One region of the Protofrankia sp. CiP3 genome, then DNA from elsewhere that is predicted to be linked to it. Evidence: predicted binding sites of a transcription regulator. Region 1 holds the regulator's gene; the other holds the start of a gene.
The links. The regulator LexA, encoded in region 1, represses DNA repair genes until DNA is damaged. The targets are predictions, from matches to a motif close to CGAACNNNNGTTCG.
Positions count from the first base shown of each region.

Region 1 (14,802 bases):
CGAGCTGGAACACGGCGAGCTGGGCGGCGAGGCCGACCGGTACCCGAGCCCGCAGAATGGTGCCGTCCGCTGTGTGCCCGAGATCGAGGACCTCGCCGTCGGCGTAGACCCGGGACACCAGATCCCCGCGGGCGAAGGGCACCAGCACACGCACGTCAACCGCGGGGTGCGGTACATGTTCGGTCAGCGCCTCCACCAGGGTGGTCAGGCCCTCGCCGGTGCGGGCCGACACGAAGACCGCGGTTGGGATTTCTCGGCGTAGCCGAGCCAGTACCGCCGGGTCCGCCAGGTCGGTTTTGTTCACCACGATCAGCTCGGGGACGTCACCGGCGTCGACATCGTTGATCACCGTGCGGACAGCCGAAATCTGTGACATCGGATCGGGATGCGAACCATCGACCACGTGCAGGAGAAGATCGGCGTCCGCGACCTCCTCCAAGGTCGAGCGGAACGCCTCGACGATCTGGTGCGGCAGATGGCGGACGAAGCCGACGGTGTCCGCGAGGGTGAAGATCCGGCCGTCCGGGAGTGTGGCCCGCCGTACCGTTGGATCAAGCGTGGCGAACAGCGCATCCTCGACGAGCACGCCCGCGCCGGTCAGGCGGTTGAGCAGCGAGGACTTGCCGGCGTTGGTGTATCCGGCGATCGTGACCGCGGGTACACTGCTGCGTTGCCGTGAGGACCGCTTCGTCGCCCGGACCGTCTTCATGTCGGCGAGTTCCCGGCGGAGTTTGGTCATGCGCGCGCGCAGGCGCCGCCGGTCGGTTTCGATCTTTGTTTCACCGGGGCCCCGGGTGCCGATGCCGCCGCCGGACCGTGACATCGACTCACCCCAGCCGCGCAGTCGCGGCAGCATGTACTGCAGTTGAGCAAGCTCGACCTGCGCCTTGCCTTCCCGGGAGGTCGCGTGCTGGGCAAAAATATCCAGGATCAGCGCGGTCCGGTCGATGACCTTGACCTTTACGACATCCTCCAGCTGGCGCAGCTGGCCGGGGGTCAGTTCCCCGTCACAGACAACGGTGTCGGCGCCGACAGCGGCAACGACCTCGCTCAGTTCCCGGGCCTTGCCGGAACCGACGTATGTCGCGGCGTCGGGAGTGTCACGGCGCTGGACGAGCGCGTCCAGGATGACCGAGCCCGCCGTGGTCGCGAGTGCCGCGAGCTCGGTCATGGAGGTCTGGACGTCGGTGGCGGTCCCGGTGGTCCACACGCCGATGAGGACGACTCGTTCCAGCCGGAGCTGGCGGTATTCGACCTCGGTGACGTCGTCGAGTTCGGTCGTCAGACCCGGAACTCGGCGTAGGGCCGCTCGATCGACGAGATCGAGTCCCTCGCCGGTGGCGTCGAAGAACTGGTCGCGGATGGTGTCCTCAACGGCGGGAAGCGTCATATTTGCCCTTCTCTGACACACGGTTGCATGCGGATGGTCGATCCGTTACTCAGCCGGCACCGGCGGGTGCGCGCATCGGTACGGTGGCGGCGTGGCGGGACGTGGGGCGGGAAGACGCCGCGGATGGACCCGATCGCTGCTGCCACCGGTCTGGCCGGCCGCGGCCGAGCGCGATCATCCGGGCGTCGTCGGTGGGAACGGGTGGGCAGAACAGCCGGCCGGCGCCGCGGTCACAGTTCATCGCCGCCAACCTGGATGCGATGACCGCGCTGTCGACGCCTTCTGCCGCCACCATCAGCCGGCGTCGGTGAGCCAGCGTAATGATCGAGGCCAGTACGGCTTCACCTTCCAGGTCCCGCTGCATCGCATGAAGGAACCGACCGTCGATCTTCACCATGTCCAGCGGCAGGACATCAAGAGTCGACATCGAAGCATACCAGGTGCCGAACCCGTCAACACCGATCGCTGGCCCGAACGAGCGTAGCTGGGCCAACAGGCGGGGGACCCCGATGTGCGCCAGCCCAAGAGTCTGTTCGGTGAACTCCAGCCCGAGGGCTCCCGGCGGCAGCCCCCGGTCACGCACGAGGTGTTCCACCTCGGCCGCGAAATCCGGCCTGGTCAGCTGGTCGGCAGTGACGTTCACCCACAGGCGAGGTGGGCGGATCATGGTCCCTGAAGCCATCTCGTGCCACGTCCGAGCCTCCGTCACGGCGGTCCGCAGCACCCAGCGTCCGACCTGTTCGGACAGGCCGGCCGCTTCGGCGACCGGCATGAACTGTGACGGGCGCATCAACCCACGATCGGGATGCTGCCAACGCAGAAACGCCTCCATTGCCGGGACCGACCCGTTGTGCAGGTCAACCTCGGGCTGGTAATGCAGCTGCAACGATCCGTCGTCGAATGCGGCGCACAGGGCCGGGACGAGGTTCAGCTCGAGCGCGGTCACAGATGTCTCCAGACGCCGGGATGAACGGGTCGCCGGTACCCATCGCATGTCAGGCTGAGCTGACCATGCCCGCCACCTGATCGACGTCGGGATGGTCTAGCCAAATTATGCGGGGATCGCGGCGAAACCACGACCTTTGTCTGCGGACGAATCGGCGCGTCGCGGCAATTGTCGCGAGCCGGGCGGCTTCACTGGATTCGATCTCGCCATCCAACCACGCCAGGACCTGGGCGTAGCCCAGGGCGCGTGAGGCGGTGCGTCCTTTCCGCAGGCCCAGACCGGCGAGCGTCTGAACCTCTTCGACCATGCCGGCAGCCCACATCTCCGCCACGCGGTCGGCGACTCGGATATCAAGGTCATGATGGTCGAGGCCGATCTGAACGACGTCATAGACCGCGCGGTGTTCCGGTAGGGAGGCGGCGAAGCCGCCGGTGAGCTCCAGCACTTCCAGCGCGCGCACGATGCGGCGACCATTGCTGGCCAGGATGGCGGCAGCCGCTCTGGGCGCCCGCGCGGTCAGGTCGGCGTGCAACGCGGCCGCCCCGCGTTCGGACAGCTCCTGTTCAAGGCGCGCGCGTACCGCCGGGTCGGTGCCAGGAAACCTGAGGTCGTCGATGACAGCCCTGATGTAGAGCCCTGAGCCGCCGACGAGCACCGGGGTCCGGCCGGCACTCAGCAGATCGTCGATGACGGTTCGTGCTCTGGCCTGGTAGGACGCCACGTCAGCGGCATGGGTGATTTCCCAGATGTCAAGCAGATGGTGCGGGACGTCTCTGCGCTCCCGCGTCGGTACTTTGGCTGTGCCGATGTCCATGCCGCGGTAGAGCTGCATGGAGTCGGCATTGACGACCTCACCGCCGAGTACGGCGGCAAGGTCGATCGCGAGTTCGCTTTTGCCGGCCGCGGTCGGCCCGACGACCGCCACCATGCGTCCGGCTTTCTCCCGGTCGGCACAGCCAGCCACGATCAGACCCGGCGCAGAACCGCGACGATCCGGCCGAGGATCGCCGCCTCGTCACCCGGAATATCGGCATAGGCCGGGTTCTGTGGTTGGAGCCATGCATGGCCATCACGGTGACGCAAGGTCTTGACCGTGGCCTCGCCATCGATCATTGCGGCGACGATCTCGCCGCTGTCCGCGACCGGCTGTTGCCGGACGACCACCCAGTCCCCGTCGCAGATCGCGGCATCGACCATGGAATCCCCGACAACGCGTAGCATGAACAGGGTGCCCTCGCCGACGATTTCCCGGGGAAGAGGGAAGATCTCCTCAACCGCCTGTTCGGCAAGAATCGGCCCGCCCGCCGCGATGCGGCCGAGGACGGGTACGTAGGCCGCGTCGCGACGGCCGTCCGGCGGGACCACCGATCCGTCGGCACCGGCAGCCGGCGTCGCTGGTGCCCCGAGACGGAGGCTGTCACGTGCCGCCGGGCGGACCGGTGCGTCCGCGGAAAGTACCTCCATGGCCCGCGGGCGGTGGGGGTCACGCCGTAGGAAGCCCTTCTCCTCCAGCATCCTGAGCTGATGCGCGACGCTGCTTGTGCTGGTCAGCCCGACCGCTTGGCCGATCTCGCGCACGCTGGGGGGGTATCCGCGGCGCTCGACGGCATTGCGGATCACCTCCAGCACCTTGCGCTGGCGGGGGGTCAGGCCCGACGCGTCCGCCGGCCCGTCCGGCAGGTCGCGCACGCTGCCGCGTGGTGGCCGGCCACGTCGGGCGCGGTTGGGGTCGGTGGTCATACCTGCCGTTCTCCTTCGTTTCGCGGTCGTGGCAGACTCCGCTCCCGGCGGACCCGGTGGTTTTGCCAGGAACCGGCGCTGGTGGTCACAACCGACATCTCATCGGTACGACCGTAACTGCCGTGACCGAATTTCTCAAACGTCTGTTCGAGCGTGTCGTGGCGATTCCGTCGGGGTCGTGCGGTAGAAACTCGATCGGGAGTTCGATCGAACGGATGTTCGTCGTTTGCGATCTCGGAGGTTGAAGGAGTGTGTGGTGGAGAGGTCGGCTGAGCCTCCACTGAGGTTGACCAGGAGAGGTCGGGCGGTCCTGGTCGTCCTCGTCGCGGCTGTCTTCTGTCTGGTCCTGTCGCTCGCGCGGGTGACCTCGTTGGCCTCGTCGCGTGGGGGCGGCGGGCCGGCGCGTGTTCATGTGGTCCAGTCCGGGGAGACCCTGTGGGGGATAGCGCGTGGGCTGGCGCCTGAGGGTGACACCCGGGTGGTTGTGGCGCGGCTGGCCGGTATGAATCAGCTCGACACCACCGATCTTGTTCCGGGTCAGGCGCTTCGCCTGCCCTGACCGTTGGACACGCCGGCGGGTTTGCCAGGCCGTGGTGGCTGACTCTATCGTCCACCACAACATGTGGTAGTTACGAAGGTGTAAGTCATCAAGATCTTGGGGGATCGTCCGTGCGATGCCCGTTTTGTCGACACCCGGACAGCAGGGTTGTCGACAGCCGCGAGACCGAGGAAGGTGCCGTGATCCGCCGTCGGCGATCGTGTTCGTCCTGCGGCCGCCGGTTCACGACGATCGAGGAGGCATCACTACGGGTCATCAAACGCAGCGGGGTCACCGAGCCGTTCAGCCGCGCGAAGGTGGTGGCGGGGGTGCGCCGGGCGTGCCAGGGCCGCCCGGTGGAGACGGACGCGCTGGCCCAGCTTGCTCAGCTGGTCGAGGACACGCTGCGTGCGTCCGGAGCGGCCGAGATTCCCTCGGACGAGATCGGCCGAGCGATTCTCGGCCCACTGCGAGATCTTGACGAGGTCGCCTACCTGAGGTTCGCCTCGGTGTACCTGGCCTTCGACTCCCTGGCGGACTTCGAGACCGCGATCGCCGGTCTTCGGACGCAGGCCAGGTAGTTCACCAGCTGGTTACGGCGTGTTTCGGAAGTCGTCGTTCGATCAGGGAGCCGCGTCCAGGTGACTGTCGAAACACGCCCTAGTCGCCGCCCAATGCCGTATCCGCCAGACGAGGAGCGCCATGACCGAGACCCGCGGCACGAAGTCGACCCGGCCCGCTGGTAAGACCACCGGCCTGAAAGTAGGACGTGTCTACACGTCACCCGGTGTACATCCCTACGACGAGGTCACCTGGGAGCTGCGGGACGTCGTGATGACCAACTGGCGGGACGGTTCGGTCAACTTCGAGCAGCGCGGGGTGGAGTTCCCTGACTTCTGGTCGGTGAACGCCACGAACATCGTCACGAGCAAGTACTTCCGCGGCGCGTTGGGCGCTGCCACGCGCGAATGGTCGCTGCGCCAGCTCATCGACCGGGTCGTGCGCACCTACGCGGCCGCCGGGCAGCAGAACGGGTACTTCGCGTCGGAGACCGACGCCGAGGTCTTTGCGCAGGAGCTGACCTGGATGCTCCTGCACCAGGTCTTCAGCTTCAACAGCCCCGTGTGGTTCAACGTCGGCACCTCGGCGCCACAGCAGGTCTCGGCCTGTTTCATCCTGTCCGTCGACGACACGATGGAGTCGATCCTCAACTGGTACCGGGAAGAGGGCCTGATCTTCAAAGGTGGCTCGGGTGCCGGGCTGAACCTGTCACGCATCCGCTCGTCCAGGGAGCTGCTCTCCTCCGGCGGTACCGCGTCCGGCCCGGTCAGCTTCATGCGTGGAGCCGACGCCTCGGCCGGGACGATCAAATCAGGTGGCGCGACCCGACGAGCCGCGAAGATGGTCGTGCTTGACGTCGACCACCCCGACATCGTCGACTTCGTCGAGAGCAAGGCCCGTGAGGAGAGCAAGATCCGAGCGTTGCGGGACGCCGGCTTCGACATGGACCTCGGCGGCCGTGACATCGTCTCGGTGCAGTACCAGAACGCCAACAACTCGGTCCGGGTGACGGACGAGTTCATGCGGGCGGTGCTCGACGGCACCGACTTCCACCTGCGGGCCCGGATCGACGGGCGGATCATCGAGACCATCGGGGCGCGGCCGCTGTTCCGCACCATCGCGCAGGCCGCGTGGGACTGCGCGGATCCCGGGATCCAGTACGACGACACGATCAACGACTGGCACACCTGCCCGGAGTCCGGCCGGATCAGCGCCAGCAATCCGTGCAGCGAGTACGTGCACCTGGACAACTCCAGCTGCAACCTGGCCTCGCTGAACCTGATGCGGTTCCTGCGCGACGATCTGACCTTCGACGCGGAGGCGTTCGTCGCCGCCGTCGAGCTGGTTATCACCGCGATGGACATCTCGATCTGTTTCGCTGACTTCCCGACCCCGGAGATCACCCGGGTGACCCGGGCGTTCCGCCAGCTCGGGATCGGCTACGCAAATCTCGGTGCGCTGCTCATGGCGACAGGCCGCGCGTATGACTCCGAGGGCGGCCGGGCGATGGCTGGCGCGATCACCGCGCTGATGACCGCGGCGGCCTACCGGCGCTCGGCGCAGCTCGCGGGCGTCATGGGGGCGTACGAGGGCTTCGCGCGCAACGCCGAGGCCCATCGCCGGGTGATCCGTAAGCACGCCGCCGCGACGGACACGGTCCGCAACGCCGGAGCGGATGACGCCCGGGTGCTCGCCCTGGCCGCCGCTGAATGGGCCCGTGCGCACGCCTTGGGCGAGAAGCACGGATGGCGTAATGCGCAGGTCAGCCTGCTCCCTCCGACCGGCACGATCGGGCTGGCGATGGACTGCGACACCACCGGCATCGAACCCGACCTCGCGTTGGTGAAGATGAAGAAGATGGTGGGCGGATCGAGCATGCGGATCGTCAACCAGACGGTTCCCGCCGCGCTGCGGGCTCTCGGCTACGCCGAGGAGACGGTCGAGGCGATCGTCGAGTACGTGGCCGAGCACGGCCATGTCATCGACGCGCCGGGCCTGCGCCGCGAGCACTACGAGGTGTTCGACTGCGCGATCGGCGAGCGGGCGATCAGCCCCATGGGGCATATCCGGATGATGGCGGCGGTCCAGCCGTTTCTGTCCGGAGCTATTTCGAAGACTGTCAACATGCCGTCCTCGGCAACCGTCGAGGACGTCGAGCGGATCTACCTCGAGGGCTGGCGGCTCGGGCTGAAGGCCCTGGCCATCTACCGGGACAACTGCAAGGTCGGCCAGCCGCTGTCCGACCTGCGTGGCGCGAAGAGGTCCGCGGGAGCGGCCGCGGGCACCGGCACGGCAGCCGCGGTGGCTGTCGGCGGGCTGCCGGAGGAGTACCAGCCCGTCCGTCGCCGCCTGCCGAAGATCCGGCCTTCCCGGACGGTGTCCTTCTCCGTCGGTGGCGCGGAAGGCTACATGACCGCTGGGTCCTATCCCGATGACGGTCTCGGCGAGGTCTTCATCAAGATGTCGAAGCAGGGCTCCACCCTGTCAGGTGTCATGGACGCGTTTTCCATTGCGATCTCGATCGCGCTTCAGTACGGTGTCCCGCTGGACGCCTACGTCCGCAAGTTCATCAACATGCGTTTCGAGCCGGCCGGCATGACCGACGACCCGGATGTCCGGATGGCCCAGTCCGTGATGGACTACCTCTTCCGCCGCTTGGCGCTGGACTACCTGCCTCAGGAAACCCGCGCGGAACTCGGTGTGCTGAGCGCCCAGGAGCGGGCGCGTCAGCTCACCGGGCAGTATGGCGGGCCGGGCGCGGTGGACGTATCTGATGCTCTCGTGGAGCCTGCGTCGGCGTCAGTGTCATCAGTAGCGTCAGCTCCGGAGCCGGTCGACACGGTCGGCGCCGAGCTCTCCGCTGACCGGTTGACCGGGGCCGGCCCAATGACGGAGGCGCGGCAGGCCGGGCACGAGCATGCCTTCCCGGTTGTGCGGTCGACGGTCCAGGTGCGGGGGTCGTTGCCGGCGGAGGTCCCGGTGGGAGAGTCGCTGTCGGCGCAGAACGCCGTGGACGCGCCGCTGTGTTTCACCTGCGGGGTGACCATGCGGCCGGCCGGTAGCTGCTACGTGTGCGAGCAATGTGGCTCCACCAGCGGCTGCAGCTAGGCCATGGCTGGGGCGGCGCGTCGCGCTCGCGCTACCACTCTCGAATTCTGATCAGCGGACCCCTGTTTGGCGCGAGTGGTCACTGTGCGGCGGGTGCGGCGCCATACCGTAGCCACCCTTATGGGTTTCGATGGAGGTTGGTGCTGTATTGGCGATTTGTTGTTCCTGGGCTCGGTATTGGCATCGTGGCTGCGGAGGTCTGAAGAGCGGGCCTGAAGAGATAGTTAGTTATTCGCGACACACCGGCCGGTCCGCAGGGTAGTCTTCGCGACAGCGGGTGCGGCGTCCCGAGAGCGAGGGTCTACACTGCTTCGTAGACCCGGCGATCGCTTACGTCCGGTTGTGTCTGAACGCGGAATGGGAGGGACGCCGTCAGGCGTTGCCCATACGTGCAAGCACCAAGACCCGCCACCCGCACCGACCTTCGGATCTGCTACTGATGACGCTGCCTGCCCTGGAACTTCATGAGCGCCCCGACGAGCCGCGTACGCGTGCCACAAGTACGCGGCGCACCCGCCGGTCGGCCACTCCTGCACGCACGGTGCCCGGCCGTGGCCTGGCCGCCGTGCCCGATGATACCGACGAACTCGACGTTACTCAGGTCGCCGAGCTTGTCGCGCGTGGGCGCGAATCCGGCGAATTGAGCCGCGCCGAACTTCGCGAAGCGCTCGAGACCGCTGACCTCGGTCTTGAACTACTTCCCGTCCTGATTGCCCGGTTGACAGCCCTTGGCGTCGAGGTTCTCGACGAGGAGGAGCCAACAGGTGGAGCGCCGGCTGCCCGCGCAACCTCGGAGCATGCCGGAACGGCCGATCTCGTGCGCATGTACCTGCGCGAGATCGGCAAGGTACCCCTGCTCAATGCCGCGCAGGAAGTCGAGCTGTCCAAGCGGGTCGAAGCCGGCCTGTTTGCCGAGTACAAGCTGGACACCGACTCCGACCTGGAGCCGGCGCTGCGGCGCGACCTCGGGACTCTGGTCCGGGACGGGCATGCGGCAAAACAGCAGCTGGTCTCGGCGAACCTGCGCCTGGTGGTTTCGGTCGCCAAGAAGTACAGCGGTCGTGGCATGACCTTGCTCGACCTGGTTCAGGAGGGAAACCTCGGGCTGATCCGCGCGGTCGAGAAGTTCGACTACGCCAAGGGCTACAAGTTCTCGACCTACGCCACCTGGTGGATCAGGCAGGCCATCGGTCGGGCACTGGCCGATCAGGCCAGGACGATCCGGATCCCGGTCCATGTCGTCGAGCAGATCAACAAGATCACTCGACTGCAGCGTCAGCTCGTCTCCACACTCGGTCGGGAACCGACTGACGAGGAGCTGGCTCTGGAGCTCGACATGCCGATCGAGCAGGTCGTCGAACTGCGCCGGTACGCCCAGGACACGGTCAGCCTGGAGACCGCGGTGGGCGACGACGGGGATTCGGTCCTCGGTGACTTCATCGAGGATGCGGATGCCACCTCTCCCGCGGACGCCGCCTCCTACGGCGCCATGCAGGACGAGATCGAGGGCGTGTTGAGTGGGCTCACACCGCGTGAACGTGAGGTCATGCGGCTGCGCTTCGGCCTTGCCGACGGCAAGCAGCACACGCTTGCCGAGGTCGGTAACCGTCTCGGGCTGACCCGTGAGCGGATTCGCCAGATTGAGCGCGACACCCTTCGCGAACTGCGTAAGCCGGCGGTCGCGAGCAGGTTGCGCGAGTTTCTCGACTGACGCATCCGGGGATGTAGCGCGTCCGGGATGTAGTGCGTCGTCGTGGTGGAGATCCCCTGCCCGGTCACCGGGCAGGGGATCTTTTTTTGGCGCGAAGGCGAAGGCGAGGACTGCCGGCCGCCGCCGGTCAGCTGGCCGCGGGCGGGATGAACGGCAGCAACGCCTCGGGATTCGCGACCATGCCGAGGCTGACGGCCTGCTCCAGGGCTGCGCCCAGCAGCAGGCGACGAACCGGCACTTCCAGTTTCTTGCCGTTGTAGGTGCGGGGAATCGCGGAGATCTGTTCGACGCGGTCAGGCACATGCCGGGGGCTCAGCTCCCTTCTGATCGTCGTCAGCAGGGTGCTGATGAAGGAGTCGGTAAGCGTTCCGCTGTCCTCCAGCACGACGTACAGCACGAGCTCACCTGGTCGCTCAGCGGTCGAGGTATCGATGATCATGCTGTCCGCCACGCCGGGAATGCTGTCCAGCACCTGGTAGAACTCGGCGGTACCCAGCCGGACTCCGCCGCGGTTCAGGGTCGCGTCCGAGCGGCCATATATGATCACCGATCCGGTCGGGGTGATCCTGGCCCAGTCGCCGTGGCGCCACACGCCGTGGTAGGTCGAGAAGTAGGACGCGCGCAGCAGCGAGCCGTCATCGTCGCCCCAGAAGAAGAGCGGCATCGAGGGCATGGGCGCGGTGAGCACCAGTTCGCCGATCTCGTCGACGAGCTCCTTGCCGTCGCCGTCGAAGGTGCTCACCGCGCAACCGAGCCCGCGCATGGAGATTTCCCCGGCGTGCACTGCCAGCGTGGGCAGGCCCGCCGCGACCGCCGTGCACATGTCCGTGCCGCCACTGATCGACGAGAGCATCAGGTCGGAGCCGACCGCGTCGTACACCCAGGCGTACCCGGCCGAGGACAACGGCGAGCCGGTGGAACCGATGGTACGTATCGCGGAGAGGTCGGCGATCTCCCGCGGGACGATGCCCGAGCGTTCACACGCGGCCAGCAGGCCGGGACTTGCTCCCAGGCAGGTGATGCGGACGGCCTCGGCGAGCCGCCACAGGGTCCCCAGGTCGGGGAACTTCGGGCTGCCGTCGAAAAGCACGACGGTCGCCCCGGCCAGCAGGCCGGACACGAGCAGGTTCCACATCATCCAGCCGGTGCTTGTCACCCACAGGAAGCGATCGTCAGGTCCCAGATCGAGATGGAGCACCAGCGACTTGAGGTGTTCCAACAGGATGCCGCCATGGCCCTGCACGATCGGTTTCGGGCGGCCGGTCGAACCCGAGGAGTACAGGATCCACAGTGGCGAGTCGAAGGGGACCCGGTGGAAGGCGGGGACCTGGTCATCGCAGCCGGCGAGCAGGTCCGCCCAGGAGATGACAGCCGGTAGGTGGGCCTTGTGGGCACGCTCGACGGCATCCGCGGCCAGGTATGGAATCACGACCATTGCCCGCAGGTCTGGCAGACGGTCGGCCACGCCACCGAGCGCGCCGAGCGTGTCAAAGGACTTTCCGCCGTAGGTGTAGCCGTCCACCCCGATGAGCACCGTAGGGGTGATCTGAGCGAAACGGTCGGCAATGGCGGAGGGCCCGAAATCCGGGGAACAGCACGACCAGACCGCGCCGACGCTGGTCGTGGCGAGCATGGCCACCACGGCATGGACGCAGTTCGGCAGCACGGCGCAGACCCGGTCGCCGGGACGCACACCCAGGCGCCGCAGCCCCGCCGCAGCTGCCGCGACCTCGCGGCGAAGTTCGTCCCAGGAGACCACGGCGGTGGTCGAGTCCTCGCGGACGGCGATCACCGCGGGTGCGGGGCCATGTCGCGTTAAAGCGTTCTCGGCATAGTTCACGCGGGCGGTCGGGAACCACTGAGCGCCCGGCATCCGGGCGTCGGCAAGGGCGGGGCCGTCCCCCCGCTCGCCCTCGACCGCGCAGAAATCCCAGATCGAGTCCCAGAACCCGTCAAGGTCGTCCACCGACCACTGCCACAAAGCCGTGGCACCGCTCAGCTTCCGGTCGCGTTCGGTGGCCAGCCAGTCCAGATAGGCGGTGACCCCGGCGGCGCGGACCCGCTGGGGAGATGGCGTCCACAGCCGCCGTCCCGCGATATCCATCCTGGGTCCGGCATCTGGCGCAATCTCGTGTTCATCATCGTGTCCAACAGCCACGGACTCAGACCCTAACGAATACGGGAGGCCGAAATGGTCCACTCGACGGCCGGGGTGCGTCGAAAAAATCACGCCGTGCGACCAGCCGCCGCCTTTGGCCTGGTTGGCCTGGTTGGCGTGGTCGGTGGGACTGGCCGGACTGTGCCGCTGGCGACGCTGCATCCCCTATTGCCGGTCGCTCTACAGAGGATGATCGGCCCGCCGTTGGCCTGGGGGCGTGTTTCGGAAGCCGTCTGTCCGGCTCGCCGCGTCCAGGCGGCCCCTGGCTACGCTCTCGGCCACACCGATACAGCTCCGGTATCGGTGTGGCCTGCGGCCTTGCCAGGAACCACCTGGACGCGGCTCCCTGATCGAATGACGGCTTCCGAAACACGCCGTAGGGTCGAATCATGGGCGGTACTTCGCGGCCGAACGGTTCCGCTGACGGTGGTGATCCCGGGCCAACGCTGGTCATGTGGGATTCTGAGCTGGCCGACTACGGCTTCGGGCGCAGACACCCGCTGCATCCTGTGCGGCTCCAGCTGACCATGGACCTCGCCGCGCGTACCGGAGTTCTGGACGGCCCCCAGATGGCGGTCCGGTCGCCTCAGCTCGCGACGGATGAGTTGATCGAACTTGTGCACGACCCCGCGTACGTGCAGGCGGTGCGCCAGGCGCCGCGGTACGCCGCGCGCGGATTGGCGGCCATGTTCGGTCTGGGAACACCGGACAACCCGGTCTTCGAGTCCATGCACACCGCCGCCGCCCGGATTACCGGTGGGACGCTGGCCGCGGCCGACGCCGTGTGGACGGGACGGCACGGCCATGCCGTGGCTCCCGCGGGCGGGCTCCACCATGCGATGCGTCTCGCCGCCAGTGGGTTCTGCGTCTACAACGACCCGGCGGTGGCGATCGCCTGGTTGCTGCGCAACGGGGCCGCTCGGGTGGCCTACGTCGACGTCGACGTTCATCACGGTGACGGTGTCCAGACCGCTTTCTACGATGACCCACGGGTACTGACGATCTCCTTGCACCAGTCCGGCCGGACCCTGTTTCCCGGCACCGGTTTCCCGGACGAGTCCGGGGCGGGGGAGGCCAGCGGTATGTCGGTCAACGTCGCGCTGCCGCCGCGCACCGGAGACGCCGGATGGCTGCGGGCGTTCAGCGGGGTGGTTCCGGTGCTGCTGCGTGAGTTCGCCCCTGAGATCCTGGTCACCCAGCACGGGTGTGACACACATTTCCTCGATCCGCTCGGGGATCTGACACTGTCGGTCGACGGACAGCGTGCTTCCTACCAGGCCCTGCACGATCTGGCACATGAAGTGTGCGGCGGACGATGGGTTGCCTGCGGGGGCGGTGGCTACGCGCTCGCGTCGGTGGTGCCACGCGCCTGGACGCACCTGTTGGCCATTGCCGGCCACGTGCCGCTGGACTGCTCGCGACCGCTGCCGGCGGAGTGGCGGCACGCGGCTGACGCCCGCGTGCGGGAGGCCACCGGCACGGCCGTCGCTGGCGGTCCCGCGCCCGACCGTTTCGGCGACGGCGTCGACATCGCCTTCCATCCCTGGGAAGCAGGCGAGGGTGATCCGGACGACCCCCTGGACCGGGCGGTGGCGGCCACCCGGCGAGAGATCCTTCCGCTGCATGGCCTCGACCCCCTCGTCGACAGATGAGTGACACCGTGCCGCCGAGGCATGACGACGGGATGCGGGCCGACGCCGGGGCAAGCTACCCGGCGAGGTGGGAGGCGGACGTCATCCTCGCCGACGGGGGTACTGCCCGGCTTCGTCCGGTCGTACCTGGTGACGGTGAGCGACTGCGCGCGTTCTGGGGCCGTCTGTCGATGCGCAGCATCTACTTCCGCTACTTCAGCGCACGCGGGCCGCTCACCGATGCCGACATCCGGCGGATGACCGTTGTCGACCAGTGGGTGCGTGGAGCGTTGGTCGCGCTCATCGGGGACGAGATCGTGGCCATCGCCCACTGGGAGGGCGCACCGGCGCCGGCGGCCGAACATGATCGGACGGATGCGGAGGAGCCGCCACCGGGGGCGCGGCGTCCGGCGTTGGCCGCGGAGGTCGCTTTTCTCGTAGAAGACGCCCACCAGGGCCGCGGCCTCGGATCGGTCCTGCTGGAACATCTGGCGGCGGCTGCGTCCGAACGCGGGATCCGTCGTTTCGACGCCGATGTGCTCAGCGAGAACCGTCAGATGATCGGGGTTTTTCTGGACGCCGGTTACAGTGTGTCACGAGCGTGGGACAGTGGGGCGGTCCGGCTGTCCTTTGAGATCGCACCCACGCAGACCTCGGTGGACGTCATGCGTGCCCGTGAGCACCACGCGGAGGCCGCGTCGATCGTCCGGCTGCTGCACCCGCGGTCCGTCGCGGTGATCGGGGCTTCCCGGGATCGCGACGCGGTGGGGCACACGGTCTTCCGGCACCTGTTGGCCGGTGGGTTCGCCGGCCCGGTCTATCCGGTCAACCCCGCCGCGGCTGACGTCGGGGGCGCGGTCGCGTCGGTACGGGCGGTCGCCTCGGTGGCCGACATCGACGGCCCGGTGGACCTGGCCGTGGTGTGCGTGCCACCGCGTAACGTGCCCGAGATCATAGACCAGTGCGGCCGTAAGGGCGTTCGCGGTCTGGTGGTGCTCACCGACCTCGGCGACTACCAG
Region 1 is NZ_CAKJTM010000017.1:45,334-60,135, reverse strand. It holds gene hflX (GTPase HflX) at 1-1,390, opposite strand, end outside; gene MJ797_RS09160 (EAL domain-containing protein) at 1,440-2,336, opposite strand; gene miaA (tRNA (adenosine(37)-N6)-dimethylallyltransferase MiaA) at 2,386-3,264, opposite strand; gene lexA (transcriptional repressor LexA) at 3,303-4,076, opposite strand; gene MJ797_RS09145 (LysM peptidoglycan-binding domain-containing protein) at 4,333-4,635, shown strand; gene nrdR (transcriptional regulator NrdR) at 4,746-5,195, shown strand; gene MJ797_RS09135 (vitamin B12-dependent ribonucleotide reductase) at 5,317-8,283, shown strand; gene MJ797_RS09130 (RNA polymerase sigma factor) at 8,723-9,994, shown strand; gene MJ797_RS09125 (acetoacetate--CoA ligase) at 10,122-12,098, opposite strand; gene MJ797_RS09120 (acetoin utilization protein AcuC) at 12,542-13,804, shown strand; gene MJ797_RS09115 (bifunctional GNAT family N-acetyltransferase/acetate--CoA ligase family protein) at 13,801-14,802, shown strand, end outside.

Region 2 (14,802 bases), on a different contig from region 1:
GCGCAGCCGGGTATGCGCATCGCCGCTGAGCTGAGGGTGAAGCCCGGCCGCAGGACCGTGCTGTCCGGGAAGCGATCCAGGATCTGCCGGCGGAGCGGATCGATCAGCCCAGGCGCGTTGTCGATGACGACGGTCAGCTCGCGTCTGGCGTAAGCATCTGTGACCGCGTCCTCGGTGAGAACTTCAGGTTCGCAGATCGTTACGATCCGGCTGCCGATGAACGCCTTGACCTGTTCCGCGCCGACAAGGCCGCGGGTCGGGTGCGCGCCGCCGACGGTCAGCGGTACCGCGACGCTGAGCAGGTCAGAGCCTGCGCAAACAGCGTCGATGTCGGGGGCGAAGGTGACGGCCGCGGCCGTCAGCACGTGTTCGGCCAGCCAGCTCACCCGGGCCTGCGGATCAGCAGCCAGGGACGGTGTGTGGACAAGAACCCGATGGCCTTGAGCGGCGGCGGCCCGCGCGACCCGCCCGTTTATCGAGCCGGCTCCGATCAGGCCGACCGTCAGCGGGGCGGCCAGCCCGGCCGGGCCGGCCTGCGCGATCAGCAGTGCGTCGAGGACAAAACGGGCGATGTGGCGGGCGTTGACCTCGGGAGTGTTGACAACCGTGACGTCGTGATGGGCCGCGGCATCACAGTCGATTGCCGCGAGCGAGGTGCCGCGACGAATGATCAGAAGTTTGTTGTGATCATTCTGCGCCCGGACCGCCGTCGCCCAGGTGGCTATCGTGCTCGCGTCGACGGGGTTGGCGCCGACGACCAGGGTGTGGGGCCGCAGCGTCGACAACGCCCCGGACAGTGCCGCTGGTGTGGCCGCGAGGTCCGCTCGCAGCCACACCAGCGGGAGCGATGTCAGGGACAACCGGGTGGATTCGCTCACCCCGGTCGCCACGAGGATCCGGCGGGTGGGACGGGGCCGGCGCGAGCGGGAGTATATGCCGGGCTCAGCGGGTGTGGACATTCCTGTTTCCATTCGGCTGGCAAACTCAGGCGAAACATGGCCGCCAAAAGGCGTGTTTATGGTCTCGTGTGTGATGAACGGTTCTTGTTGTGTCTTGTGTTGTGTGCCGGACCCAGGCTGAAGCTGAGTTTGGCATAACTTCCACTGTGCCTCGCGATCTTCAATAACTGTTTAACCGCGGGGATGCTCGTGGTGGCCGCCGGAAGGTGTTCGGCCGGATCGTGCCAGCGGGTCACATCCGTTCACCGTTCCGTGGGCACGCAGGACGGCGAAACGCGCGAAGAGCTCTTCTTTGTACCAGCCGTGTTCAAAGGTGCGCCGCACGACGTCGGTATGGGCCGGGCTGCCATAGGCGAACCGGCGTAACGCGTCAGCGTCGTCCCAGACGCTGAATGTTCCCTGTAGGCCGAGTGGCGCCTCGCCGATCCCCACCGCGAACCGCAGGCCTTCGCAACGGGTGAGGTCCTCGGCCACCGGCGGCACCGACCGCCAGAAAGCGGGCGCCCGCCGCAACGACAGTCTGGCTCTGGTGATCGCAGCGATCAGGCCGGCTGGCCGCGCCAGGCCCGCGAGCTGCGTCACCGGGTCACCGAACGGACGCTGACGGGCCCATCGTCCCCGGGACGACAACGGGTGGAGCTCGGCTCGCCACCGTTCGTAGGCAATGGCGGACCATGCGTCGATCATGGCGGACCGTTCGAACGAGGCCGCTTCCCGCGCGGAAGCCCAGACGGTCAGCACAGCCCAGCGCAGCACGTCGGCGTCGCGCGGGCCGAACGTCCGGCCGCGTCCGGTGCCAAGGGACCTGGCGAAGACGAGACCGGTTGTGCGCCGCAAGTGCCGGCGGTCCAGCGCCATCCTCGCGGCCGCGTGCGGAACATGGCGGGGCCGCACCCCCCACAGGTCGATGATCACCAGGGGGCAGGCGTGTGCCGCGGTAGCATCGCCATCTCCCACGGTCACAACCGTATCGCCGTGGGGTCCGTTGGCCGCAGTGGTGACAGGCGCAGGACAGCATCGTGCTCCACGCCGTATTTCTGCGCGAAGAACGCTCTGGCCCGGGATGGGTCGTCGCGACAGAGAAGCGCACGGCATCGTCCCAGCGGCAGCAGGGGATGGCGGTTCCCCGTGACCTGTGTGAGGAGGCCGTCCGGGCCGCTGGCGCGGACCAGCCGGGCCAGCATGTCGTCGGCCAGGTAGACCGCGCCCTCGGTTCGTATGTATCGCACGGTCAGTTCCAGAGGGCCGTCCGTGCACGAACCAATCGACAGCGGCAGCTTCAGGTAGTCGTCAAGGCTGATGCTGACCTCCGGGCGCCACAGGGCGGCGAAGCGTTCCTCGATGAACTGGACGAGCGTGGAGTCGATGGTCGTCTCGTGCTGGGTGGAAACCGCCGAAGAGCGACCAACCGGATATGTCGATACGATGGCCCCATTGTCCCATCGGTGGTAACTTGTCAGCGGTTGCTCGGTGTATACACGCACGGACATTCGGTGTCTAAGGTGTGGGTCCAGGCCTGTTCGGATCGCGTCGAGCCGGCGCAGGTTGTCCCGGATGGCCTCGGGGACGTTGATGGTGCGGTCCAGATCCTCCTCGCGTTGCGCGGCAGCGGGCGAGTCCGGGTCGAGCAGGAGGATCTGCACGAGCGCACCGCCGTTCAACGCGCTGTTCACAGCCGTTGCGAACGCCTGCTCATGCAGGGTGGTGACCAGGTCGGTCCACGTGTTCAGGACCTGTACGATCCGCCGGCTGGCGGCGGCACGGCTGATGAAGTACTCAGGGTCGAAGCCGCCGAGCAGCCTGCCGCCGCCGAACTGGGCGGGCTTGGCGGGCATGGTTGAGGACAGCCGCTGTTCCGCGACGGCGAGTTCCGCGGAGCGGGTCTGGCGTAGCAGGTTGATGCCCTGTTGCCAGGATCGTCGGGCGCTGGCGATGTCGTCCATCTGCGCGAGCATGTCCCCGCGGCGGATCAGGACACGCGGTTCCCACAGTGGGTCCGGCAGGGCCGCGAGCAGAGTCAGGGATTCGTTGTACGCGGCGAGCGCGCGTTCCAACCGCGTCTGGCTGCGGTAGAGGTCACCGAGGCGGCGCAGCGCGTATGCCTGCAGCGGCCGGTTGTCGAGATCCCGCGCGATGGACAGGCTTGTCGACAGGCAGGTGACGGCCTCGGAGAGTTCCTGGCGGTTGCCGTGGCACATTGCCAGGCACACCAGCGTCTCGGCCTCCGCGGCCGGGCTGTTGGAGCGGCGGAACAGTTGCAGCGCGCGGTCGAAGAGCTCCGTCGCCTCGTCGAACCGGCCCTTGCCGCGGCAGGCATCGGCGAGCCCGTGCAGGCTGCGTGCCTCGCCGAAAGCGTGATCGATGGCAGTGAAGATCTCGTAACTACGGGTGAAGCGTTCAGTGGCGAGATCGAGGTGGTCGCGTGCCGCGCTGTTCGCGTCGACCGCGGGCTGGCCGTCCGGGTCGGTGCCGGGGGCGCTCAGACGCCAGAACGCCTCCTCGAAAGCGAGGAGGATGTTCCGGTCGCCCAGACCGCACAACATGATGGCCTCAGCGAGCGGGTCGCCTGCCCGGCGAGCCGCCGTCAGGCCCAGACCGTGTGTCCGATCCCAGTCGTCCCAGTAGCCGTTGAACTCGTAGAACCGGGCGGCCGCCGCGGCCAGCCGCCACGTCATCTCGTCGAGTTCCTGCGCGGATGCCTGCTCGATCAGGAGGTGAAGATTGATCCGCTCGATGCCGAACCATACCAGCGGCCCCGCGACCAGCGCGGAGACGATGTCGTCCGCTGACGTGGAACGCGCGGCCGGGTTGTCGATCGTCAGTGACCTACCCGGCGAGAAGACCGCGGTCGCGCGGTCGATGACGGTGAGGTAGGCCGAGAGCAGCCTGGTCAGGGCGGGGCGCAGTTCGTCGCCGACGGTGTTCAGCGGCCCGGCTTCAGCCGGTGCTGTCGCGGCGGTGGGCTGTTCCTCGCTGGGCTGTGCCCCAGCGGGTGAAAGGTCACCGTGTTCCGCCAGGTCCCCGGCGAGGCGAGGAAAGCCATTATCGCGTGGCCGCTGGCCGATCGGGCGTTCCCGCGCGAACACCCGCATCAGATCGTGGAAGCGGTAGCGGGTCTGCCCTGCCTGGTCGGGGCCACGTCGTTCCAGGAGCTGGGCGTCGGCGAGCCGGTCAAGGATGTCCTCGGCCTCGTCGCTGCCTATGTCGAGCAGCGCCGCCGCGGCCCAGGGCGCGAAGTCGACCATGTTGGGGAGGGCGAGGAGCCGGAAGGCCTGGCGCTCGTCCTCGGGCCGGCCGACGTAACTCAACGCGAAGCTGGCTCGGACCTCGAGGTCACCGAGTTCCAGCCAGGACAACCGGTCACGCTCCCCAGTGAGCCGGCTGGCTACCCGGGCCAGCCTCCAGTGCGGGTGAGCGGCGATCTTACGGCCGGCGATCTGGATCGCCATCGGCAGGTAGCCACAGAGCCCGGCGATGTCGCGGGCGGCTACGGGCTCGGCTTCGACCCGTCGGTCGCTGGCGAGTTTCGCCAGCAGCGCGACGGCTTCGGCCGGGTACAGGACATCGATGGTTCGGTGATAGGCGTCCAGGCTGTGCAGGCCGGAGCGGCTGGTGACGATGACCGCGCAGCCGGGAGCGGCGGGCAGCAGGCGCCGGATCTGAGCTTCGTTGGCGGCGTTGTCCAAGACGATTAACATGCGCCGGTTGACGAGCATGCTGTGGTACAGCTCGGCAAGGTCGTCCGGGTCGGTGGGTACCGCGGTTCTGGTTACTCCAAGCGCCTGTACAAGCCGGGTCAGTACCTTGATCGGATCCAGCGGAGACGGCAGGCTGCCCCGCAGGTCAAAGAACAGGCTCGGGTCGGGGAAGTGCTCGCGGGCCTGATGGGCCAGGTGGACAGCCAGCGCGGTCTTGCCCGCTCCCGGCTTACCCGCGATGGCGACGACGACGGTGCCTTTGGCCAGCGCGTCCGGGTCGGTCAGCGCGGTGAGGATCTTGGTCTGGATGGTGTCACGGCCGGTGAATTCGGCGACGTCCGGTGGCAGCTGGTACACCCCGAGATAGGGTGGTTTCGGTGGCGCCGGGCGTTCCAGTGCGCGTGGCGGTGTCCAGTTCAAACTGGGCGCCTCCCGCAGAATATCCTCTTGCAGCCGGCGCAGCAGACTCGAGTCGAGACCGTGGGAACGCAGGGCGTCGAGCCCGTCACGGCACGCCTGCGTGGCATCTTCCAGCCGGTTGTCCCGGTACAGGGCGATGATGAGATCTTTGCGTAGCCCGTCGTCGTGTGGGTACTGGGTGACCAGCGCCCGGAGCTCGCCGATGGTCTCCCGGTGGCGGCCCAGCGAGAGGTCCGCGGAGATCCGTGTCCGCCGGACATCGCGGTGCAGCTCATCGAGGCGCTGGATGTGGGCGGCGGCGAAGGCGTACTCGGCGACATCCGCGAGTGGCTGACCCCGCCACAGGCCCTGGGCGGCCTGTAACGGGGCGATCGCGGCGACCGGATCTCCGTCCTCGACGGCGCGGCGGCCTTGCCCGAGCAGGGTACGGGCCCGGGCGGCGTCGATCTGCTCGGGGCTCACCCGAAGCGAGTACCCCGAGCCGTGGCGGACGAGGAGCCGGCTGCCTCTGGCCGGGTCGAGCCTGCGGCGCAGCTCGCTGATGTGGGTCCGCAGCGTTGCCAACGCCCGGTCCGGGGGGTGACCGTCCCAGACCGCCTCGATCAGGCGGTGGGTTGTGACGATCTGGTCGACGTTCAACAGCAGGACCGTGAGCAGCGTTTTCCGTTGCTTTCCGCCAAGAATGATCACATTGCCGTCGCGGGTGACCTCGGTGGGGCCGAGGATTGCGAAATGCAGGTTCTCTTTGTCTGGCATGTGACCTTCTCGCGCCGATCCCGTCTGATTACGATATCTGGGGATACCTGATTCCGGGGGCCGCGCTTCTTCGGGCCGCCGACGGCGCGGCCGTGCTGTCGGCGTATCTGTGGGGGTGAGGATCGTGTCGTCTGTGATCAGATTGCTCGTTGGCGCGGGCTGGCCCGGCGTTTTTTTTGGGTCTCCACCGCAGCGTGCGTCGTGGGTGCCGCTGTCGCAACCACTTCGCGTGCGTGGGCCGGGTCGGATGGGCGACTGTTACCGATGCGAGGCATCGCGGGCTCTCTCGTCCGCGGTCCGCGCGGCTCCCGCGGCTGATTCCGTATTTCCGTCAACGGAACATCAATTTTCGCTCTGATCGCATGTGTACGACTGGTTGATGACTGTCTGTTCTGCTTGTTCTATCAGGCCCGCTCGCCCGAGGGCTGAGGAGCAACAGGAGGGTATACCGATCATTATGGACACATCGACGAAGGAGACAGCACGGTCAGGACTTCTGCATGAGGTGGCTCTGGGTACCGTCGACGGCAGGCCGGACCAGGTCATGCTGGTCGCGGATGACAGGCGCGTCGCCGCGGTTCTCGAGGACTGGGATGAGCACCGCCGGGTTGAGCTGATGGTAGCGGGCCGGCTGCTGGCGCTGGAAGCTGATCCTGATGGCCGTGGGCTACGGGTGTTCGATCCCGTTACGTCGATTCCGCTGGTTGCTTTTCGGTCGGCGCGTCGCGGTGGTGGCGGTACGGTCGAACTTCCGGGCAGCCGTGCGGTGCGTTGGGTCGTTCCCCGCGGTTCCGTCTTTGAGTGCGGCTTTCTGAGCAGCCGGGGTGGCGGTCTCATCCGGTTCGCCCATGACGGCACCGCGCTGGTGCTTGTGGACGACGATCATCGTCGGCGCGGAGGTATTCACGACCCGTTGGTTCTTCTGACGCTGGGTTGGTTTCTGCTGTTGAAGAGCCGACGGCGGCACGATCACGGTTCTTTCGCGTCACCGCAGCCGGCGGCCCAGGTCTGTGCGGCCGCGTAGGGGCCGCCGGTGGTGTGGTTATGCTCTTGTTTTCCGCGTCACCGACGGCCGGGTCCGCGCGGCACGGCCCGATTCGCGCACTGATAACCGCCGGCCGCCGTGATGGATGCCGAGCGGCTCCACCGCCGGCCGCTGAGTGGTCGCCGCCGGGAACGTGTTCGCGGCCGCTGCGGTAAACGGCCGTCGTCTTCCGTCCGGCGGCCCGTTGCGGCCGGCGATGTTGACGGCCTGACCCGGTCGGGGTTTACTCCTTTCAGAGTGCGAACACGCGTTCGATTCATGGAAGGAGTGGTCATGAGCCGGCGGAGTGTTGACCAACACGCTGTATGTGCCGCACCTGCTCTGACTCAGGAACGTCCTGGCGTACGAACGGTGCTCCCGGTCGCGGGGCTGCCCCGCCGTTCCCGTGACGAGCTGCTCCTGGCCGCGCGTCACGGCCTTGACGAGGCGAGCCTCACCCAGCTTCCCGGCCAGCGGTACGCGCTGGCCCATATGGCGGCGTTGCGTGCCGCCGCGGCCGTCCTTGCTGATCGAGCTCAGGCCCGTCCCGGTCACCGTGGCCGGCCGGTGAGCGCCTGGCGGCTACTTGCGACGGTGGCGCCTGAACTGGCGGAGTGGGCCCAGTTCTTCGCCGCCGGTGCGGCGAGGCGGGCGGCGGCCGAGGCGGGCCTACCGGTGGTCGGTACCCGCGATGCCGATGACCTGGCCCGTCAGGCCGAAATCTTTCTCACGACGGTGGAAACAACATTGGGTCTGCCATCACAGGCGGCGCTGCCAGCTATGGTTGTCAGGCCGGTCAGATCTTCCCGAGACTGAACGCACCAGCTCGTGTTCGGTGCGTGCCGGTTCGGGCGCGCGATGCCGAGCGTGCATCTGATCGCGTGCGTGGCCGTTTCGGCGTCGGCACGATCCGGCCAGCGCCGCTGATGGCGCCTCCCGGCGTGAGGCGGGATGGGTGGGGGGAGGACTGACGGCAGGACGAACCGATCGGTCTGTCTCGGCATGGTTGGTTGCCTACCGCGCCCGCCCAGTCATGCCTATTCTTGGGTGTCAGGTTCCGTCTGCCGGACCTGCCGGTCGTGGGAGGAGCGTCGATGCCGCTCTCGGAAAACGAGCAGCGCCTGCTGGATCAGATCGAGCGCGCGCTCGTCGAGGACGATCCGAAGTTCGCGAGCACGGTCCGCTCGACGAACCCCCGTACCTACCTGCTACGCAGGGTTCGTCGCAGCGTTCTCTTGTTCCTGTTCGGATTGGTTGTCCTGGTCATCGGGGTCGTGCTCAACCGGACGCCGTTGATCGTTGTCTTCGGCGTGCTCGGCTTCGTGCTGATGCTGTTCGCGGCGTCACGTGGTGCCGCGGATCTTCGCCGGATCGGTGGCCGCGGTGGTGAGCTGAGCGGTCGTCATCCGGCAGCCTCGCGTCGCCGGGCACGTGCCTCAGTGGCTGAGCGTCTTGAGGAACGCTGGCGTCGCCGGTGGGAGGACCGGGACGGCCGCTGACGCCTGGGCGGGCCCATCAGCAGCTAGGTCACTTCAGGCGGGCTGTCCGGCCGAACACGCCCAGCGCCCCTACCACCGACCGTGGAGCAAGTACCGCGCGTGCCCGGTCAGTGCGTGGTGCCGCCGTTCGCAGCAGTCGTGCGACCATTTGCAGGTCGCGTCCGATCTTTTCGTTGGTGCTGGAACCGGCCATTGCGGACGGCGCGTAGCGAGCTAGTTCCTCCGCCTCGACAATCCGGAGCAACGCGGCTCGGGCCGCCTCGGCGTCCGATGCTCGAATCTCCGGGCAGGCAGCGATGTGGTCGGCCAGCCGCAGCGCACTGGCCCGCGGCGACTCGTTGGGCCGCAGCGGTACTCCAAGGTCGAATGTCAGGTCCGCGAGCTCGGCCCAGGCCGCGTGCACGCGGGCATCCGCGGTTGCCGCTCCCGCGTGATTGGCTGAACCGCCTGTCATAGCGGTGGCGAGACGGCGCCGGCGGCGCGTGACCCGCACCAACGCCGGCAACAGCAGCACCGTGACGATGCCTGTCCCGACCAGAGTCCGGGAAAGCCAGCGGATGATCGTCGGCAGGGGGCTTTCCGCGGAACGTGTTTTTTCGGAAGCTTTCGGCGCTGGGCTCGGCGTGCTGTCCCGGACGGCGTCGGTGTCCGGGCCCGTGGTGGGGGCCACGCCTGGGGTGGTGACTGACGGTGTGGCCGACGGACTCGCGCCATGGTCGGCCGGATCGGCGGCCGCGGCATAGGCGGGGGTGATGGTTCCGTCGGTGCGGGGGGTCGGCTCGAAGGAAACCCAACCGGCGCTGGCGAACCACGCCTCCGGCCAGGCGTGCGCATCCCTGTTAGTGATCAGATAGCTGCCGTCGGCCTGCCTGGCCCCCGGGACAAAGCCGATCACCACCCGGGCTGGGATGCCGAGCGTCCGCAGCAGCACCGTCATCGCGGAGGCGAACTGCTCACAGTAGCCACGTCTGGTTTTGAACAGGAACTCCGTCAAGGCTCCGTCCTGCGCGGTCGGGGCGCCGTTGAGATCGTAGATGAAGGTGGTGTCATGGAGGTACTTCTGGATTGCGAGGGCCTGCTGGTAGGCGTTCACGCGGGTCCCCGCTATCTCACGGGCGAGTTTCTCGACCCTCGGGTCGGTACCGGGAGGCAGCTCTGTGTCGATCTTTATATCGGCTGGGAAGGTCCGCGGGGAGGCCGTGAGCTGGCTTGGGAGCGGATCGGGAGTGGAGGCTTCCACCTGGTAGTGCGCACCGGCGGTAGTGGTCCGGGTGCTGAAGACCGTGCCGGTGTCGGTGGACAGCCGCCAGTCACTGCCAGAAGCAAGGCCTTCGATCCTGCTCGGGGTGCCCGGAAGGGGAAGGTAGCGTTCCGTCAGGACCGTCGACACGTCAATTGTCGCTGACACCGTGCTGACCCGGGTGTTGCGGTCCGGGGCGGGAAGGCCGTCGCTGATCCTCGCCTCACTGGTGGCGCGCAGTGACCGGAGAGTGAATCGCTGCCCGTCGAACTGCTCCAGCGCGGTGAGCCGCAGGTATCTGGGCGTGGCCGTGCGCACCGACAGCAGGGTGGTCGGTTGGCTCGCATGCAGCTGTTGGGACAGCGAGACGAGCGGCGGTAGCACGATCGCCGAAGCCGGGCCGGTGTAGCGGGTGACGCCCTGTTGGCGCGCCAGCGGTCCCACCCCGTCAAGGGACGGCAGGACTGCCGGGACGGCCAGCGCGCACATCACCGCGCACAGGGCGATCCCAACGGCGAGGCTCCTCGCGTTGTTCGGTAGTGCGGCCTGCGCCGAGCCGGTAATCGGCTTTCCCCAGCGTTCGACCGTCTGCTTCCACTCCATCACGAGTAGGAGCAGGAATCCCATCGCGCCGAGCAGGTAGGGAACCACGCCGACACCATGCGGCAGCACAGTGGCGGGCAGCATGAACAATGCGAGCAGGGGAAGCCCGGCGAGTGTCGGGCGCCGGATCGTGACCGCCAGCAAGTCGACGATCAGTACGACGCAGTAGACACCGATGACGGTCAGCACCACCAGGCCCGGACGCTGCGGCACCGGCGCGGCGAGCTGCGAGACGTCGTCGCGGCCAGCTATGATCAGGGAGCGCAGCGCATCCACCGTCCGCCCGGTCGGCAGCAGGCCGGCGACGGCGGTTTCACGCGCGTACAACGCCGTGACCGTGATCAGAAGACCGAGCAGCCCGGACACAATCCCTACCGGGATGGCCAGCCGTAGCGCCCGTGCCAGCGCGGCCGTGCCCACAGCTACCGCGGTAGCCACGATCACGGGGCCGAACCACCACCAGAAGCCGTCGAACAACGGCGCGAGCGCGGATGCGCACAGCAGCGACGCCAGCGCAGCCCCGGCAGTGGGAACGAGCTGGAGCCGGGAGGTCACAGCGCGGCCCCGGCCCGCGTGTCCGTGGGCAGCACGCGGCCCGGTTCCGCCGCCGGCTTCGACGCATGTCCCGATACCGGTCCCGATACTGCTTTCGGGCTCGGGCTCGGGCTCGGGCTCGGGCTCGGGCTCGGGCTCGGGCTCGGGCTCGGGCTCGGACTCGGACTCGGACTCGGGCTCGCGGCCGCGTCCCCGCCGAGTCCGCCGGTGGCCGGATCCGGTGTCCGCGGGCTATTGTGGATCATGCCGCCCGCGGCCGGCTCGGGTTTGGCGGCGTCTGTTCCGCCACCCCACGCTGGGCCCTTTCCGGTCGTTCCCGGCCACAGCGCGGTGAGCCTGTCGCCATACCCGGCGATGATCACAGTCCAGCCGTGGCGCTGGAAGACCGCGCGGCACGCCTGCAGGCCTTCGGTCCCGCTCGCGGAACGCTCCCCCTCGTCCCAGGTCGCCACGTTGACCAGCAGGACGATCGCGGCGGCGTCGCGCGGGCGCGCTCGGGCGAGGACCGCGGCCTGCGCCGGATCGGTACGTCCAAGGATCGCGACCACCATGGAGCTGTCAGCGGTCCGCAGACGGCTGTACACGCGCTGCGTCGAAAGGGCGTCGGTCGTGTTCACGACCGCGAGCTCGTCCAACAGCGCGGCCGGGTTGCGCGACCCCCTCGCCGCGGCCGGGGCCGGGGCGTTGTCACAGATGAGCCGTACCGCCTTGCCCATCCCGGTCAGGTACACAGCGATCGAGGCAGCCGCGCCGACAGCCCACTCGAACGAGGACATGGGCCCCTGACCGGCCCAGACAGCGGACCGGGTGTCGAGGAACAGGGCCGCGCTGCCCGGGCGGAAGCTCTCTTCCTGACGAACCATCAACTCGCCGGTGCGGGCGCTGGTCCGCCAGTGAACCCGCCGGAGGTCGTCGCCGGGGTGGTAAGGGCGAGTGGAGAAGTCGTCCGTACCAGTAGCGGATGCGCGCCGGCGGCGGTGGGTGCTGATCGTGGTGTGGCTGCCCGGACGGGCCAGGGGCAAGGTCTCCACCGGAGGGGTCACGATCAGTTCGTCGCGGCTGCGGAACGCCCGCGTGAGCTCGCAGAGCCCAAAGGGATCCGTGATCCGGATCGCCATCGGCCCGATCAGGTACCGGCCACGAAGCTGAGGACGAAGCTTGTAGGTGAGGTACCGGGCGCCCCCCGCCTCCACCCGGTCGAGCACAAACCGGGCCCGGAGCCCAAGACGGTCTGGGACCTCGTCATCGACCAGCAGCACCGAGGAGGGACGTCCACTCATGTTGTCGATCCGGATGCTGACCGCCGCGTCCCCGCCCACGGCCACGCGAGCGGGGACGAGAAGACGGTGGCACGCGAGCCGGTAGCGGGTCTTGCAGACGAACGCCGCCGCGCACACCGGCAGTGCCAACAGCAGCATGCCGACGCGGAGCAGGTCCTCCTCGCCGACGGTCGCGGCCAGCGCGCAGCAGGCCAGCCCGGTGGCCACGAAGCACAGTCCGCGAATGGTCAGCGCGCGCATCGCCGCCAGGAAGTCGAGCACGGAAAATCAGCGGCCGCGGTGCGGCGGACGTGCCCCAAGGCGTGGGATGGGGACGCGCGCGACGATCTCCGTAATGATCCGGGAGGTGACGTCGGCTATGGATACGTCCGACATCGCGGCATCGGGGTTCACCAGCAGCCGGTGCGCGAGCACTGGCGCGGCCATCGCCTGGACGTCGTCGGGGAGAACGAACGCGCGGCCGTCGAGAGCGGCCCGCGCCCGAGCGGTCCTGACGACGTGCAGCGTCGCGCGGGGAGAGGCGCCCAGGACGAGCTCGGGATGCCGGCGGGTGGCCGTCACGAGGTCGACGATGTAGCGGCGCACATCGTCGGACACATGCACCGCGCGTACCAGGGTGACCAGTTTGGCGATCTCGTCGGCGTCGGTGACGGGGCTGATCCCGTCCAGTGGCTCGGCGGTACCATGGCTGTTGATCATAGCAAGTTCGGCCACGGGCGACGGGTAGCCCATGGACACCCGCGCGGTGAAACGATCGCGCTGCGCTTCCGGCAGCGGATGGGTGCCTTCCATCTCGATCGGGTTCTGGGTGGCTATGACCATGAACGGCGACTCCAGGTGGTAGGTCACACCATCGATGGTGACCTGGTGTTCCTCCATGCATTCCAGGAGCGCCGACTGCGCCTTGGGAGCGGCGCGGTTGATCTCGTCGCCGACGACGATGTTGGCGAACACCGGCCCGGGCCGGAACTCGAAATCCCGGGTGTCCTGGTTGTAGACGCTCACCCCGGTGACGTCGCTGGGCAGCAGGTCCGGGGTGAACTGGATGCGGCGGACACGGGCGTCGATCGAACGCGCGAGGGCCTTGGCGAGCATCGTCTTCCCCACGCCGGGCACATCCTCGATGAGCAGGTGGCCGCCGGCCAGCAGTACGATCAGTGCGGTTCTGACCACTTCGGGCTTGCCGTCTATGACGGACCCGACGGACTGGGCCACTCGCGTCGTGACATCCGCGAGGTGGTGCAGGCCGGTCCCCGGCTCGCGCCACTGCATGACGCCGGGCTCCGTCACCGTCACGTCGGTCTCCGTCCTCAGGTCGGCTGCGTCAGTCGGCAGGGTGGGCCCGGCGGGCCCAGGCACTCCACGAGTGTGACATCCATGCGGCCGATGGCCTTCATGCGTTGAGAATCATCCGGCCACCGATGTCCGGAAAGCGTACTGATTCGTGGCGGCATTCCATCGTAGCTGCCACGACTGTTACTCGCAGGTGTTTTTGCCATGTTTGGCCAAAGGCCACATTGGCTTCGCATTCATGATCCATGCGCATCGGCGCTTGTGGGCTTCGAGGGGTGTGTCCGGAGTGTCGGAGGGCTTCCAGGTGGGGGAGAGTGGGGTACAGTGGCGCGCAGTGGGGGACGGACGCACTCGCAGGCCAACCAGAGCGGGACTGGCTGGCCTTGAACCTCTCGGGTCTGGGCGAGGAGGGCGCCGATGTTCCTCGGTAGCCACACGCCACGACTCGACGACAAAGGCCGGCTCACGCTGCCGGCGAAGTTCCGTGAGGAGCTGGAAGGGGGGCTTGTGATTACCAAGGGGCAGGAGCGATGTCTCTACGTGTTCCCTATGGTTGAGTTCACCCGGATCAGCGAGTCCCTGCGGACGGCTCCCGTTACGGCAAAGGCGCTTCGGGATTACAGCCGTGTCTTCTTTTCCTCGGCATCGGACGACGTTCCCGACCGGCAGGGCCGGATCACCATCCCACCCGGGCTTCGGACCTACGCGGGCCTCACTCGCGACTGCGTGGTGAACGGCGCGAACACCCGGGTGGAGATCTGGGACGCGTCCCGTTGGGACGCCTATCTCGCCGGCCAGGAGGAGAACTTCGCCGCGCTTTCCGAGGAGGTGCTGCCCGGCGTCATCTAGGAGGCCAATGGGCGTGTGATCATGTTTCTTCGCGCGCGGCCTGGCCTCAGGGGGCGCGGTGCTGGACGCACGCGAAGACGGGATACGGGCGTGCGCCGAGGTCTCCCCCCGCTCTTCACCGGACGTCACTTCCCCGGTGTCCGGTGACGCGAGCGGGGCGGGACCTGGGCACATGCCGCGCTTTCGGGGCCAGGTTGCGATGTGTGCAACCTGGGTTCAGGCAGGTCGCTCGTCAGTTGTGTGATTTATATCTTTGTTTTTCGTATCTTCACCTGTCGCGGCTTGGTATTGCCGCGGTTGACCGCCCGCCGCGAGGTTTTCACGAGCAGTTCGAGGAGGTCGAGGTGGACGCCACGCACACCCCGGTTCTCTCCGACCGTGTTGTCGCCCTGTTGGCGCCCGCGCTGGGCGGGCCTGGGGCGGTGGTGATCGATGCCACAGTGGGACTCGCGGGTCATGCGAGCGCGCTGCTCGCCGCATCCCCCGATGTCCGTCTGGTCGGCCTTGACCGTGACCCGCAGGCGCTGGGGCAAAGCCGCGCTCGGCTGGCGGCCGAAGACGACCGGGTCACCTTGGTCCACGCCGTGTACGACCAGCTGCCCGCCGTTCTTGACATGCTCGGCTTG
Region 2 is NZ_CAKJTM010000067.1:11,171-25,972, forward strand. It holds gene MJ797_RS19095 (FAD-dependent oxidoreductase) at 1-959, opposite strand, end outside; gene MJ797_RS19100 (spheroidene monooxygenase) at 1,131-1,916, opposite strand; gene MJ797_RS19105 (BTAD domain-containing putative transcriptional regulator) at 1,919-5,833, opposite strand; gene MJ797_RS19110 (hypothetical protein) at 6,291-6,857, shown strand; gene MJ797_RS19115 (SAV_6107 family HEPN domain-containing protein) at 7,152-7,673, shown strand; gene MJ797_RS19120 (DUF3040 domain-containing protein) at 7,952-8,356, shown strand; gene MJ797_RS19125 (DUF3488 and transglutaminase-like domain-containing protein) at 8,385-10,754, opposite strand; gene MJ797_RS27190 (DUF58 domain-containing protein) at 10,751-12,295, opposite strand; gene MJ797_RS19140 (MoxR family ATPase) at 12,302-13,306, opposite strand; gene mraZ (division/cell wall cluster transcriptional repressor MraZ) at 13,745-14,176, shown strand; gene rsmH (16S rRNA (cytosine(1402)-N(4))-methyltransferase RsmH) at 14,521-14,802, shown strand, end outside.
Region 2: MJ797_RS19115 (SAV_6107 family HEPN domain-containing protein) is a predicted target of LexA. The motif match lies at 7,119-7,132, and genes of this name have one in related genera.